2 regions of the Paenibacillus sp. JNU01 genome follow, and region 2 is predicted to be linked to the other one. Evidence: riboswitches for the same ligand, from Rfam matches in the RefSeq annotation. Region 2 holds a riboswitch; the other holds the start of a gene.
The links. Region 2 has a riboswitch for cyclic di-AMP ahead of NLBNIHML_RS17940 (C40 family peptidase). Riboswitches for the same ligand answer to the same signal wherever they lie in the genome.

Region 1: linked by a shared signal. The riboswitch ahead of NLBNIHML_RS03785 (C40 family peptidase) and the one ahead of NLBNIHML_RS17940 (C40 family peptidase) in region 2 are both predicted to bind cyclic di-AMP.

The regions. Positions count from the first base shown of each region.
Region 1 covers NZ_CP169723.1:937,447-944,725, reverse strand. Annotated here, with positions in the region: gene NLBNIHML_RS03805 (WD40/YVTN/BNR-like repeat-containing protein) at 1-568, shown strand, start outside; gene NLBNIHML_RS03800 (nitrite reductase) at 796-1,416, shown strand; gene NLBNIHML_RS03795 (sensor histidine kinase) at 1,603-2,994, shown strand; gene NLBNIHML_RS03790 (response regulator transcription factor) at 3,084-3,791, shown strand; cyclic di-AMP (ydaO/yuaA leader) riboswitch at 3,957-4,090, shown strand; gene NLBNIHML_RS03785 (C40 family peptidase) at 4,096-4,569, shown strand; gene asnB (asparagine synthase (glutamine-hydrolyzing)) at 4,780-6,675, shown strand; gene NLBNIHML_RS03775 (multicopper oxidase family protein) at 6,970-7,279, opposite strand, start outside.
Region 2 covers NZ_CP169723.1:4,127,292-4,134,570, forward strand. Annotated here, with positions in the region: gene motA (flagellar motor stator protein MotA) at 1-705, opposite strand, end outside; gene NLBNIHML_RS17910 (hypothetical protein) at 940-1,233, shown strand; gene NLBNIHML_RS17915 (hypothetical protein) at 1,329-1,454, shown strand; gene NLBNIHML_RS17920 (4a-hydroxytetrahydrobiopterin dehydratase) at 1,485-1,781, shown strand; gene rbsK (ribokinase) at 1,827-2,810, shown strand; gene NLBNIHML_RS17930 (c-type cytochrome) at 2,885-3,244, opposite strand; gene NLBNIHML_RS17935 (GNAT family N-acetyltransferase) at 3,395-3,889, opposite strand; gene NLBNIHML_RS17940 (C40 family peptidase) at 4,244-4,714, opposite strand; cyclic di-AMP (ydaO/yuaA leader) riboswitch at 4,718-4,855, opposite strand; gene NLBNIHML_RS17945 (hypothetical protein) at 5,101-5,952, opposite strand; gene NLBNIHML_RS17950 (M1 family metallopeptidase) at 5,963-7,279, opposite strand, start outside.

The DNA of each region.
Region 1 (7,279 bases), 3.2 Mb from region 2:
TTCTAATGATGGTGGGGAGACCTGGGAAACTGCAGAGAATGGACTTCCAAATAAAGCAAAACCCAATGAGCCGGATGTGCACTACTTAGCGATGGACCCGAGGAATTCAAGTCGATTAATTGCGTTGTTGGCTAGTGCTGACAACAATGTGTATCAAACGAAGGATGGTGGGAAACAGTGGAACAAAATCGGAAGTATCCCCCAAGGGGCGTATTCGATTTCTATACTTCCTTCGGCTAAAGAGACCATTTTGGCTGCAACGGAATCAGGGCTGGTTCGCTATAATGTCAAGGGCAGAGATTTGGAACAAATCCAGATTACAAACGAGCCGGCATACGGAGTACTGTCTTTGTTCGATGGAGGAACGATTATCATGACAGAGAGTGGATTTTTAAAATCTACTGATTTGGAAATATGGTCTGACCTCGACGTAGACTTAAATGGTGAGATGCCTTTGGGGATCAAAAGTTCAAAACAAGATCCCAATCGGCTCATCATTGTGACAGATCAGTATTCGGTTTATGAAAGCAATGATGGTGGAGAGAACTGGTCTTTAGGGGAATCGTGAAAGAATAAACCTAGGTAGCTCCTTTATTATGAAAAAGAATTTAAATCAAAGTGTATATATAAAGAAAAAGCTTGATAATTATACTATAGGGGGGTATTCTAAAGTCATCAAATGCAACGGTGGACTTAAGTAAGAGTTGCTTTGATTCAGTCATATGAAATACATGAAGAGGGCAATAAACTAAACGCATTCTTTATAACATTAATTCGGTTAAAGGAGAAAAAGAAGTGAACAATGAAAGATTGATGATTGCAGTTTCCCCACCGGTTCAAGTAGGAGGAAGCTTGTTTACTGCAGTACAACTTTCAGCTATCAGTAAACTTATGGGTCCAGAGCAAAAGACCGAGATGACTCCGTTTAAACAATTTTATATTGAAATATCGGCTGAATCGGAAGGCGTCGTAACTGACAATCTTCGAAGCATTGGACTTGAGGTAAACCCTGCAGGTTATGCAACTAAGGCCTTGATCGCTTGTAATTTCTGCAGAGGGGCTGAAGATTCCGGACTAGACATTGCTCAAAAGTTAAATCAAGCTATAGCTGGGATATTGACACCGACACCTCTGAAGATCGGATATGCTGGCTGTGCACTCGGGACTAGTGAACCACTCTTGAGAGATATCGGAATCGTTAAAATGAAAGACAAATTCGATATGTATATAGGTGGAGATCCAAAGGGAATCAAAGCTTCTTTGGCTGAACTTTTTCTAGCTGGTTTAACGGAAGCGGAAGTGACACAAAAGGTAATGAAAATAATCGATTATTACAAAATTCATGCAAAAGGTAAAGAAAAATTCAGCAAGTTTTTGAAGAGAATCACTGCTGAAGAATTAAAGAGAATGCTTTAATTCTATAGTATTTGGCAAAAATAAAATTAAAGCACTGCAAGTGGGGAACCGTCTAATAACAAATGAAGTGCATACTACGTAGCGTGAAAAACAATTCGTCCTTTCTGAGTCAAAATAAATTTTATGAGTCGCCATAATGGCGACTGTTTTGTTTTCCTAATATGATTTCAAAAGGTGATATATTCGGTGTGGAATAAAATTCATTTAAAACTTAGCTTTACCATTTTCAGCTTGTTTATTGGGATTTTAATATTGCTAAGTATTGTACTTAACCTCATATTCACGAATTTTTTGTCATCAAAGGTACACGATGAAGCTAATGAGTTAGCAGCACATTTGTCTACTATGCTTGAGGAGCAAGGCAACAGTGCGGAACAAATGGCTGATTTTACAGGCGTCCAGATGTACATCTTGAGTTCACAAGGAAGATTCATTGAATCAAAGACTTCAGACGCCTCCATTTATCCTAACTATATCTGGGATAATCGCAAATTGTTAGAAGGGAAGAAGGTGGAAAGAGAATTCACTTTTAATAACGAACTTTACCTGCTTCATGGTATCCCCGTAACCACTAATCCAACGGTCAAAGGGATTTACGTGATTAGTTCTCTAGAAAATATGAAAGATTCGATCCAAACGATTAGAAATTTACTGTTTATCACTGGATTTGGAGCACTGTTATTAGCGTTGGGTTGCATATTTTTTCTATCCAAAAGATTATCGAATCCATTATTAAAAATTGAAAGTGCAACTCGCCAAATTGCCAAAGGAGAACTGAATCTTGAAATTCCTGTGGAAACTAAAGATGAGATTGGTTCATTGTCACAAGCCATAAACGACCTCGCTAAAGAATTAAAACAATATCGAGATAATCGTTCGGAGTTCTTTGCCAACGTCTCTCATGAATTGAAAACACCCATTACTTATATGGAAGGGTATGCAGACATATTGGCTAAAGATCTTGTGGAAAATGATGAAGAAAAGAAAAAATATCTACAAATCATTTCTGAGGAAGCACGACGTTTAAATGTAATCATAAATGATCTCTTTGAATTGTCTAAGATGGAAGAAGGTAAAATTGACTTGAAACTGATGTCTGTAGAACCCACTTCGATTATTCAAAGGTCTATAGATAAGGTTCAATTAAAAGCCCAAGAAAAAGATCTTACGATTCGAAGTAAGTTGAGTCCCGTACCCCATATTTTTGTAGACTCTAACCGACTGGAACAGATTATTTTGAATCTATTGGATAATGCCATTCGTTACACAGCCGAGGGGTATATTCAAGTTTCTTTAACTTCTGAATTAGAAGGGGTTGTAATAAGCATTTGCGATACGGGACCCGGAATTTCAACAGAAGAACTTCCCAATATATTTGAACGTTTTTACCGGGTTGAGAAATCCAGATCCCGGGCATATGGAGGAACAGGACTGGGGCTGTCCATTGTTCAAAGTCTTGTTTTACAACAAGGAGGAACAATTCATGTGGAAAGTAAAATTGGAGAGGGGACGCAATTTAAAGTGATGTTCCCGTCCATCACCTCTTCTTCATTAAAATCACACAGCTTCAAAATATAATATGTGAAACAAATGAGCTAATGATCGTTCAAATTTACGGTCAGAAACCGCATATTACTAAAGATTAATGAAATGGATGGGATGACCATATGAATAAATTGAAAGCATTAGTTATTGATGACGAATGGAACATGAGAAATCTGTTGCGAATTTATTTAACTAAAGAGGGTTTTGATATTACGGAAGCTCATAATGGAACCGAAGGACTGTCCTATCTTCAGAAAAATTCGTATCATGTCATTTTATTAGACGTTATGATGCCGGATATGGATGGATGGCATCTTTGTGAAAAAATCAGATCGTTTACTGAAACACCTATATTGATGCTTACAGCTCGAGGGGATGTGAAGGATAAGGTACATGGGTTAGGTGTCGGTGCTGATGATTATATGGTGAAACCTGTAAATTCTGATGAACTCATTGCTCGCTTGTTTGCGCTTGTTCGACGCTCTTCACAGTCTTTAAGCCTTAAAGAAATCGGTAAAAAAATCATGTATACTGACATGATTATTTATCCAGATCGAAGACAGGTTATGGTACTCGACACAAATCTGGATTTGACCCAAAAAGAACTTGATATATTGCTTATATTGGCCGAGAATCCACAAAGAGTTTTCTCTAGAGATGAAATCATTGAACGTCTCTGGGGAAGTGACTTTTTTGGGGATAACCGAGTCGTAGACACCCATGTGAAAAATATCCGGGAGAAGTTGCAGTTGGCTGGATTGGAACAGAACCCCATTCAAACGGTTTGGGGCATAGGGTATAAGTGGTTGTATAGTGTAGAGGAGCCTTGAACTTATAACTAGAATTCGGCAATACAAAAAGAACATGTGCTAAGAAGCGATCGCTCCCTAACTTCAGCAGGAGACGGTCGTTTCTTTTTTAGAATAAGATATACGAGAATTCCACATTAAATCCACACAATTTAACAATATAATACTCTATAGGTTACAAATATTTAACTATTTTTGCCGAATTTCGTATTGAAAACGGGGGAACCATTTGTTGGGTGAATTATTCTTGTAAGAAAAGAATATAGGGAGCCTTTAACCGAATCCTTAAGCTAACTCCGTAGGCATCTAAGGGAGGAACAAAAGTTTGAAGAAAGTCATTTTATCGGTTCTTGGAGCAGCAGTTTTATTTACCTCCACAGCAACAGGTGCATTTGCTAGTCAGGCAAAGCTAACAGAAGAAATAAAAGAAGTGGTTGGAACGCCATACCTTTATGGTGGGACAACAACATCTGGTTTTGATTGTTCCGGTTTTATCCTGTATGTTTTTAATAAGTTTAAACTAGATTTGCCGCGCACCTCTAGTATGCAAGCAGCAAAGGGATCGTTTGTAGAGAAAGAAGAATTACGCCCAGGGGATCTCGTTTTCTTCAATACGAATGGTCGCAGCATTTCACATGCGGGAATTTATGTAGGTAACAATCAATTTGCACATTCATCAAGCAGTAAGGGTGTTCGAATTAGTAGCTTATCTGAAAGTTATTATAAAACCAAATATGTAACAGCTCGTAGAGTGGTTAGCGAGCAGAACTATCTTAAAATGGTTAACGATAGTCATTAAAATGGACAAGCCCGTGGGTAATTCACGGGTTTGTCCATTTTGTTTAGCAACTTGCCTCGAACAGATAGAACCATTCTCCAGTGAACTAAACTAATAAATAAGTAAATAACTTATCTAAACTGTGATTTATGATATGGACGGTAATCTTTCACAGATTCCACATACATAAAAGCTAAACTAATCTTATATTGATTAGAGGAGAATAGCCCTATGTGTGGATTTGTAAGTTTATATAACAAATATCGTATGCCAGTAGATGCAAACATTCTGCAACATATGACCGACTCCATAGCTCATCGTGGCCCAGATGATGAAGGGATATATATCCATGATCATATCGGTCTGGGTTTTAGGAGACTAAGTATACTGGATATTGAGCACGGGGCACAGCCCATGACCAATGAGAACAAAGATATTTGGTTGGTATTCAATGGAGAGATTTATAATTATAAAGAGTTGAGGGATTGGTTGAGTCAGAAGGGGTATACATTTTATACAGATTCCGATACCGAAGTATTACTGAGGCTTTATGAGGACGTTGGAATTAAATGTGTCAACTATTTACGAGGCATGTTTGGGTTCACCATATGGGATCAAAGGAGTGATCTTTTATTTGCGGCACGGGATCATTTCGGAATCAAGCCTGTTTATTACAGTGAGACCGCCTCCGGATACATGATTGGCTCTGAAATTAAAACGTTGCTGGCTTCAGGTAGGATTGATAGGGAAGTGGATGAAAATGCTCTTTATCAGTATCTCACATTTCAATATGTACCTGAACCTCTAACGATGTTCAAAGAGATCCATAAACTGAAAGCAGGCCATTATTTGATTGTACAGAATAATGGAATGACCATCAGACCGTATTACGAAGTGAAGTTTGAGCCCCATGAAAGTAGGTCGTATTCCGATTTAGTAGAGGAAACACGATCAGTAATAACGGAATCTGTTCGTATTCATAAGAACTCAGATGTCCCTAGGGGAGCATTCTTATCGGGTGGTATTGATTCAAGCAGTTTAGTTGGTTTACTTCATCGCTTGGAGCCAACCCAAACATTCAGCGTTGGATTTGATATGCCGGGCTATAGTGAATTGGATGATGCTAGGAAGACAGCAGCCTATTTAGGGACTGAGCATCATGAAATTCGGATTAATGCCCGCGACTATATAGATATACTACCTTCTCTAATATGGCATATGGATGAGCCAGTAGCAGACCCATCAGCCGTGGGTCTCTACTTTGTATCGAAGTTGGCTAGTCAGCATGTTAAGATGGCATTTTCAGGTGAAGGTGCAGATGAATTTTTTGGTGGCTACAACATTTATCGGGAACCCTATGCTCTCCGCATGTTTCAGGGTCTTCCAGGTCCATGGAGAAGTCTTGCAGGACATCTTGGAAGATTAATGCCTACCGGCATGAAAGGCAAAGGATTCTTGGAAAGAGGGAGTCTTATTCTGCAAGAACGTTACTTTGGAAATGCGAAGATTTTTATGGATCATGAAAAAAGTAAGGTATTAGCACCATGGTTATCGGAGCAGGGAGTATGTAAACCAACCCAGCAGGTGACTAAGCCACTTTATGAACAAGCGAAGTTATATGATGAAGTCACACAGATGCAGTATATTGATATTCATACGTGGCTACGTGGGAATATCCTAATGAAAGCAGACAAAATGTCGATGGCAAATTCCTTGGAACTTCGCGTTCCCTTTGTAGATACCAAAGTATTTGAATTAGCTGCTACCATCCCTACAAAGTATAAAGTTACACCCACAGCAACTAAATTATTACTCCGTGATGCTATGAAAGATGTGGTTCCACCTGATGTACAGCAACGAAAAAAATTAGGTTTTCCTGTCCCAACGAGAGTATGGTTAAAAAGTGAATGGTATTCATGGGCTAGGAATCTGATTATGACAGCAGACGTAGATCAATGGATCAATAAAACGTATGTATTGCAGCTACTTGAGATCCATAAGGAAGGGAAATTGGATGCAAGCCGTAAATTGTGGACCATTCTTGTATTTATCTTATGGCATCAAATATATATTGAAGATCGTGCGTATTCCTTTTCAGGTCCATCTTCCAATAGAATGATATTGTAATAAAAAAGTCAGTAACGTCGCCAATATAGTTCTGAAATATCGTCCCCTCGGATTAGAGTTCATTTTAATGAGTTCTCTATACCTGGGGGATTTTGGTATGCTAGCTAATAGAAGAGAATGATATGCATTTAAGCGGAACAGTATCGCTTTTTTACAATTAAGGTGTTTCTAAAAAAATGCGGCAACCAATCCTCGGTTACATTCCGGGAAAGATCGCCGCATTATAATTTCTTCTGTTTATCTTTTAACGTATTATTAGCAGATCTTAATAAAGAGTAAATCAATGCTACTTATTTATTCCGCTACGTTCTCCACACTCGGATCAGGTGTATAGTTACTTTCATAATCTGTATACATGACTTCCGTTACCATTCCCGCGGAAGCATGATGCAAGTCATGGCAATGGAACATCCAATTTCCAGGGTTATCGGCTTCAAAAGCAACAACATAAGTTTCCCCTGGTTTAACATTTAGTGTATCTTTTATGATCGTTGATCCCTGATAGGATTGACCATTTTTACTTAGCACTTGGAAAAACTGTCCATGGAGATGCATAGGATGGTCATCCGTTTTGGACTGATTCACAAAAGTAACTTTGACCTTG
Region 2 (7,279 bases):
GGATACACCAGATTGTATGGATAACAACCCTTCAACCATCATCAGCTTGATCTCCATTTCTTGCTTGGACATCCGCTTCAGTTTGTTAGACATCGGGTGCCATAACACGTAACCACTAAATATACCAAGGAGTGTTGCGATAAATGCTGCCGCAATCGCATGGGAGAGTTTCTCCATGTCACTGAGATCGGCAAGTGCTGCGATGAGGCCTACAACGGCCCCGAGAACCCCGAGCGTTGGCGCGTACATCCCCGCCTGGGCGAAGATCAAGGCACCGCCGCGGTGGCGCTCCTCTGTAGCATGAATATCTTCCATCAGTACATCACTTACAAATTCCTGATCGTTGCCGTCGATAATCATACGCATACCGCCACGAAGGAACTGATCGTCAATCTCTTCTACTTTTGATTCCAGTGCAAGCAAACCTTCACGACGGGTAGTGGAAGCCCAATCCATAAACGTGCCGATCAGAGACACTCGATCAATAAGTACTTGATTTTTGAAAATAATCGCGAAAAGCTTAGGGATTTTCTTAACTTCTGACATAGGAAATGCAATAAAAATGGTTCCTGCCGTACCAACAAAGATAATAACGTAGGCTGCCGGATTGTTAACCAGGTTGATTAAGGGCGCACCCTTCAGGAACATACCGAGTACAAGGGAGACCAGCCCAAAAACTAGTCCAATAATCGTTGAAATGTTCATCATACACCTCATCCATGAGATAAAATTGAATCCTTTCAAGCGGCTGTATTCGGGCTTCCGGACGAATTTTTGGCCGCAATCCGTTCAATGTTAGGCATTCCTTGCGGTTGCTAAAACAGTTCAAACGGTCATATATAGTATTTATCGACCAGAAGGCCTTTTTTTTTAAGGGCTATTTTCAGGTATAATAAGATCAAATCCGCTCCTTAGGGGCCGAATAGGAGTGAAAAGCCAATGGGCGTAAAGCATGGACGGGATTATGAAGGAATTTTGACAGATCTGACAACGGCAATTGGACGCATACCGGATCGGTATGTTTTCTTTGAAATGGACGCGGAAGAGTGGGAGAGACTTGCTGCACCTGAGCAACTTGAAGTGGATGAGGCGTTGGCGGAAGATTTGTTCTATGCACTGGGCGAAGAGTCTGTGATTCCGGTTGGAAGTGGCGTGGTCATCCATGATAAGGAACAGCACCGCATTCATATTCTGATCGGGGAAGAAGAGTTAACATTTGTACCTTTAATCTAGTGTATATACATGCATTTTAAGGTGTATGAATGGAACTGGAATTTTCCATAAATCCTTATGGTTAGTGGTTCTACGCCATATAAGTTGATTGGATTTTGAAGCTTGTCCGTGGTAAGATGTTACTCGTGAAATGGGCTGATCACATGGCGATGAGCCTGGCCTTTGAGGTTGCTGACGATAGCGCCGAAGGTGTTGGTGGTTATACGGACGCACGTCTGTAATGTACCATCCTATGGGGAGGAAGATAACGCATGGTTTTTTCGCAAGAGGAAGTCGAAGCTCATCTGGGAAGGCTGGAAGGCTGGGAACTGGAAGAGGGACGGTGGATTGTACGCAAATTTGTGTTCTCCAACTACATGAAAGGGATTGCATTTGTGGATGAGGTCGCTGCGATCTCGGAAGCGTTCAATCATCATCCTTTTATTACGATTGACTATACAACGGTTACGCTGCGTCTCACGTCATGGGATGCGGGCGGTATTACATCTGTAGATATTAAGGAAGCAGGGCAGTACAACGAAGCTTATGACAAAATGAGGTCGGAATAACGAAGTTGGTTATTATCGCGCGGTCGGAAGTGAGTGAACCCATACATGTCAGACTATAATCAGGAACAACCTCTTATTGCTGTCGTAGGCAGTCTCAATATGGATCTCGTGGTGAAGACAGATACGATTCCGGAAGAGGGAGAGACAGTGAGCGGTGAGGAACTCCACTATCTCGCTGGCGGCAAAGGCGCAAATCAAGCTGTCGCTGCTGCGCGTCTGGGTGGACAGACCACAATGATTGGTGCGGTGGGATCGGATAGTTTTGGCGAACGTCTGCTGCACAGTCTGACGGAAAGTGGTGCAGATGTCTCGCAGGTTCGCAGATTGGAAGACACGGTTACAGGGACAGCTTCCATCTGGCTCTCTCGGGGAGACAACCGGATTATCGTTATTCCTGGTGCGAACGGGCAAGTAGTGCCTGAGATGCTGGAAGAAGCGGATACGGTAAAAAGCCTGACTGCAGCCGCAGCGGTGCTGCTACAGCTGGAGATCCCGCTGCCAGCGGTTACCCGCGCCGCCCAACTGGCGGCTGAAGGCAGCGCACTGGTAGTGCTCAACCCGGCTCCCGCGGTGCCGGGTCTGCCCCAGGAGCTCCTGCGGTGCGTGGACGTTGTCACGCCGAACCGCAGTGAGCTTGCCGTGCTGACCGGCCGGGATCATCTCCGGCCGGAAGACCTGGATGCGGCGGTCGCAGAGCTCGCCGCATCCCTCGGGGCCGCTGTCGTCACGACGCTCGGCCCCGAGGGGGCTGTGTACGCGGCGGCGCCTGGTGGCCGCGTACAGGCAGGGCGTGCCGGCGCATGCCGTGCGCCCGGCTACGCCGTAAGCGCCGTCGATACGACCGGCGCTGGCGATTGCTTCAACGGCGCGTTGGCGGTAGCCCTCGCGCGCGGTGAGACGTTGGACGCGGCCGTAGGCTTTGCCATGGGTGCGGCCGCGTTATCCGTGACGAAGCTCGGCGCCCAGTCCGGGATGCCGTCCGCACGTGAAGTGGAGGCCTTTCTGGCCGAGCATGCGGCAGATGCCTAATCAATAGCATAACAAAGAGGCTCTTATTCTCCCAAAAGGGGATTAAGGGCCTCTTTGTTATGTGTGTGCAGAGATTACTTCTTCTCTGACAGCCACATGGCGATATTAGCAATCTCTTCATCCTGCAGTTTGCCCTTGAAGGAAGGCATACCGCCACCTTTACCTTTGACAATCGTAGTGTAGATCTTCTCCAGATCATCCTGGCTGCCGATGTTTGCTAGAGCAGGTCCTACGCCACCCTGAAGCTGATCCCCGTGACAGGAGATACAATTGGCTTTGACCAGTGCTTCAGCCTGTCCGGCATCCAATGTGACTTCCGGCATGGTAGGCTTGGCTTCTTCAGCCACTTCTTCTTTCCCTGGAAGCGTAAACATTAAAACAATAGCTAAAGCGCATGCTGCAAAAAATACTCCGCTCATGATCCATTTGTGCATCCCTTATGTCCCCTCCAGAATGAAAGATCATCTAACCTGAAACTATCCATATCATTATAACGGAACCTGTACTGACATCATAGCATTTTGTGGGAAATTTTTGAACTAATCACATAACAAGGCGCAAATTTGGTTGTTTTGCAATGGATTTTAATCACGAGGCCCTTCATAAACCATACAGTGAAAGGGCTTCAAGCCGCTTGGGGTCTGTCGTTCGTATGTATCCTGGGTGACAAATCCACTCTTTAGATAGACTTGAATGGCACGAGCATTCCAAGTGAGCACTTCCAGATCGATCTCATTCATCGGATTTCGGCGAATGGCTTCCTGTACAATGGCCGTGACAAAAGCTGTCCCTTGCCCCTGACCACACAGCTCTGGATGCATGCCGAGGCCAATCCGGGTTACCCCTTGAAGTGGGAAGTATTGAGCAAATCCACATATACGATCGTTCTGATCCAGGACAATCGCATATTGCTCCTGCCGCAGCTGTGCATCTCCGAATTCCACTTCCAGCGCTTTCATCTGCTCCCAGGGGAGCCAGCTGTAGATATTGTAAGGCGGATCATACTGCCAACTGCAGATGAGCTCCGCATGTTCTTCTCGCATGGGTACAACGTGAAACGTTACGGGGGCTTCCTTCATACACCTGCATGCTCCTTTCCTTGAAACAGAACTCTCTGTCCACTCTACAAAAGAGATATTCATTTAGCAAGTCTCTCTTACCAGAAAAAAATATGAAACAAAAGTTCCGGTAATTCCGTTTATATTATAACAGGATGGGTAAAAACATCATAAGGGCACGGACGAACGAGCACAAAATGAGCCTGTTGATGTTGCAGGATAGCCCCGAGCGTAACTTGCAATATGAATCAGGATGGAAGCACAAAAAAACCGCCGGATACATTCCTGCGGAGAATGTACCGGGCGGTTCTGTTATGCTTCTTGCTTCGTTACAGTATGGTTCATGGTTACAGTATCATGTTGCTCAGCTTGTCCCTAGTCAAGGGCCAGTGATTCATACGCGTCCGTGCTCATAATCCGTTTAGCGCCAACATAACGATTGGCCCAATAGCTTTCACTCAATGCACTGATCGTAACACCTTTGGAAGAAGAAGAGTGTGCGAACTTTCCATCCCCTACAAAGATTCCTACATGGGATACGCCTTTACCTGTAGTATTAAAGAATACCAGATCGCCAGCTCTCATTTCCATGCGGGATACGGAATCGCCCATGTCGAATTGGGAACTGGATTGGCGTGCCAAATCAATACCCAATTTGTCGAATACATACCGTGTAAATCCGGAGCAGTCAAAGCCGTTAAGCGTTGTTCCCCCACTTTTGTATGTAGTTCCCATTGCTGAATCAATTACTTTATCCATTTTTGAATCTGCGAATGCGCTACCTGCACCAAGCGATAATGCGAATGTGATGCTAAGTACAGCTGCGGTTAATTTCTTCTTGAACAAGAGATATTCCCCTTCCAACGCCTGCGAGGTTAGCTTAAGGATTCGGTTGAAGGTCCCCTATGATCCCTCTGTAGCAAGATCAATTCACCCATAACTGGTTCCCCCGCTTCCCAGGTGCCAGGAATTTGGCTATGCTAGTTATGCACCTGCGAAATCAAGAAATGACGATTTAATTTTAAGTAGTTACAAATATGAATGTAAAGATTACAAAGTTGTTACTAAAAACTCACTGCGATTATTGTAACAGAGGAGTACGTCTTTGGCAACGTTTAGCAACAAAATTAGCAAAAAAAACCTCGACCTTTGACGGGGAAAGGTTGAGGTTTGCCTATTTATAAGTACATAGCAGGCCATGAGTTTAACATGTGATGGTAACAATTTTTAAACTAAATGCTCTCACCTTTGGATACTTTGGACTGCCACAATCGGAAATGGCTGCATATTTTCCACAGACTCAATAGACATCTGGCAAGTGGATACGTCTGCTGTAGTATAAGTCCGGTAAGTCCCGTTAATAACCATGAGGCTGAAGTGAATGCCCCAAAGACGAGTAAGTGGACTCCGCCCAGCAGGAGAGCAATGCCGATAACGGCGATGAGATGACGCAGTGCAATCCAGAGTGCTTTGAGGGTGCCGTGAGCCCCGCCTTCTCCTTCTGGTGCCGACACACCGAACTGCATGTAGAGCATGACATGGTGGATGACCCATCCATATACAATCCAGGCAGCAACATAAGGTATACCAGGCAAAAGTAATTGAAGGGAATGAAATCCGTCCATGAGGATCGAGTAGAGCTTCGGTATGAGCCAGTAGGCGGGCAGAAGTATCAATAATGTACGTATGGTGTGCAGCAGCAGCATCGGTTTCCACAGTTTTTTGATTCCACGGACGAATGGGATGCGCTCTTCTGTAGAATTAAAGTGCTGAAGTGAGTAGAGCAGTCCTGCCTGAATAAGGGGGCTGATCAACATGCGAACCAGCAGCATGCCCCCCAGAATCCATAGATAACGATGAACCTCCGGATGGGTAGATAGGTTAAGTTGGCTTTCCATTTTGAACAAAAGTGTACTCAGTTCCCCGGCATCAGAATCTGGATAGCGCAGGAGGAGTGGGATGACTGCCGATTGTACCATTCGATAGAAGAAATATCCCCAAATGAGTTGATAAAGAAATAAGAGTGCCGCAATGAACATATGCTGACGGACGAGAAACCAGCCTTCACGTATTTTCGCTTTCACCGTATCCACCTCACCATGACAGACCTCCGAATATGGCTTCTATTAGTTTGGTTACACTCATGCTCCAGCGGGACTTCGTCTGCTCATCCAGTCCGGATTTTAGGAAATTGTTCATATGGCGGTTCTCCAGCACGATCGTGTACAGGGGATCGGTCATGGCCCAGGCTACGGGGGATGTGTGCGTTAATTTATAGGTAATTCGATCTTCTATGCCATCCCATTGCTTGGTGAGGGTATGTCCGTCTTCAAAAGCAATGCGAACAGGAACGGCGTTGTAATCACTGCCTTTTTTGACGATCGTCACGGATGACTCGTACCATGTTTGACCGTCTTTCTGTACAGGCGTAACACGAATCTTCTCTACAGCAAAGTCAGCCATTCCATTACCGTAGACGTATTGGTCAAAATAATCAGACCAGGACGTGCGGGTCACTTGTTCCACAACGTTCTGAAAATCTGCCGAAGTGGGATGTTTGAAGCGGTACTTCTTCACATAGGTAGAGAGAATGCGTTCCATCTTTTTTGTGCCGACTTGATGTTCAATACCAAGCAATACAAGCTTGCCACGTGTGTAGACATTGGCTGCATACTCATTCTGTGAATCGAACTTCCAGGATTCTTGTGTTAAGGATGAAGGAGACGTAATCAGGCCCGATTGTACCGGCAGATTCGGAATCAATCCGTATTCCTGCTCCATCAATTTGTCTTCTGCATAAGAGGTGAACCCCTCATCCAGCCAGGCTTCCTCGAATTCGTTGCTGGCAACCATGCCGTAGAAGTACTGGTGTCCGATCTCGTGGACTACGGTACGTTCCAGGTCATAACCTGGAGTAGTGTCATCGGCTCCAAAGGCCGTTACCAGCGTAGGGTATTCCATACCTCCAGCACCGTTCCCCGCTTTGGGTGGAACAACGATGGATAAGGTAGCATAAGGATACGGGCCAAACCATTTGCTATAATTGGATAGAGCGGCCTTCGCGGCGTAGAAATAACGTTCCTTCAGATCCTGATGAGCAGGATCCAAATATAATTTGATTCGTACACCAGGCACATTGGGTGCAGAGAAGGGTTCCTCGGCGTAGACAAAATCCGGTGAAGCTGCCCAGGCGAAATCATGCACATCATCGGCATAGAATTGATAGACTTTTTCTCCGTTCTTCACCACGGCTTGTTGTGTCGGAAATCCGGTAGCGGCAACTTTGTATGTTTCAGGCACCCGAATACGCACACTATATATACCGAAGTCGGCGTAAAACTCTGAATTGCCATGGTATTGGTGCAGATTCCAACCTTCCGTTGTCCGTCCGCGCCTGCCCACAGGTTCATA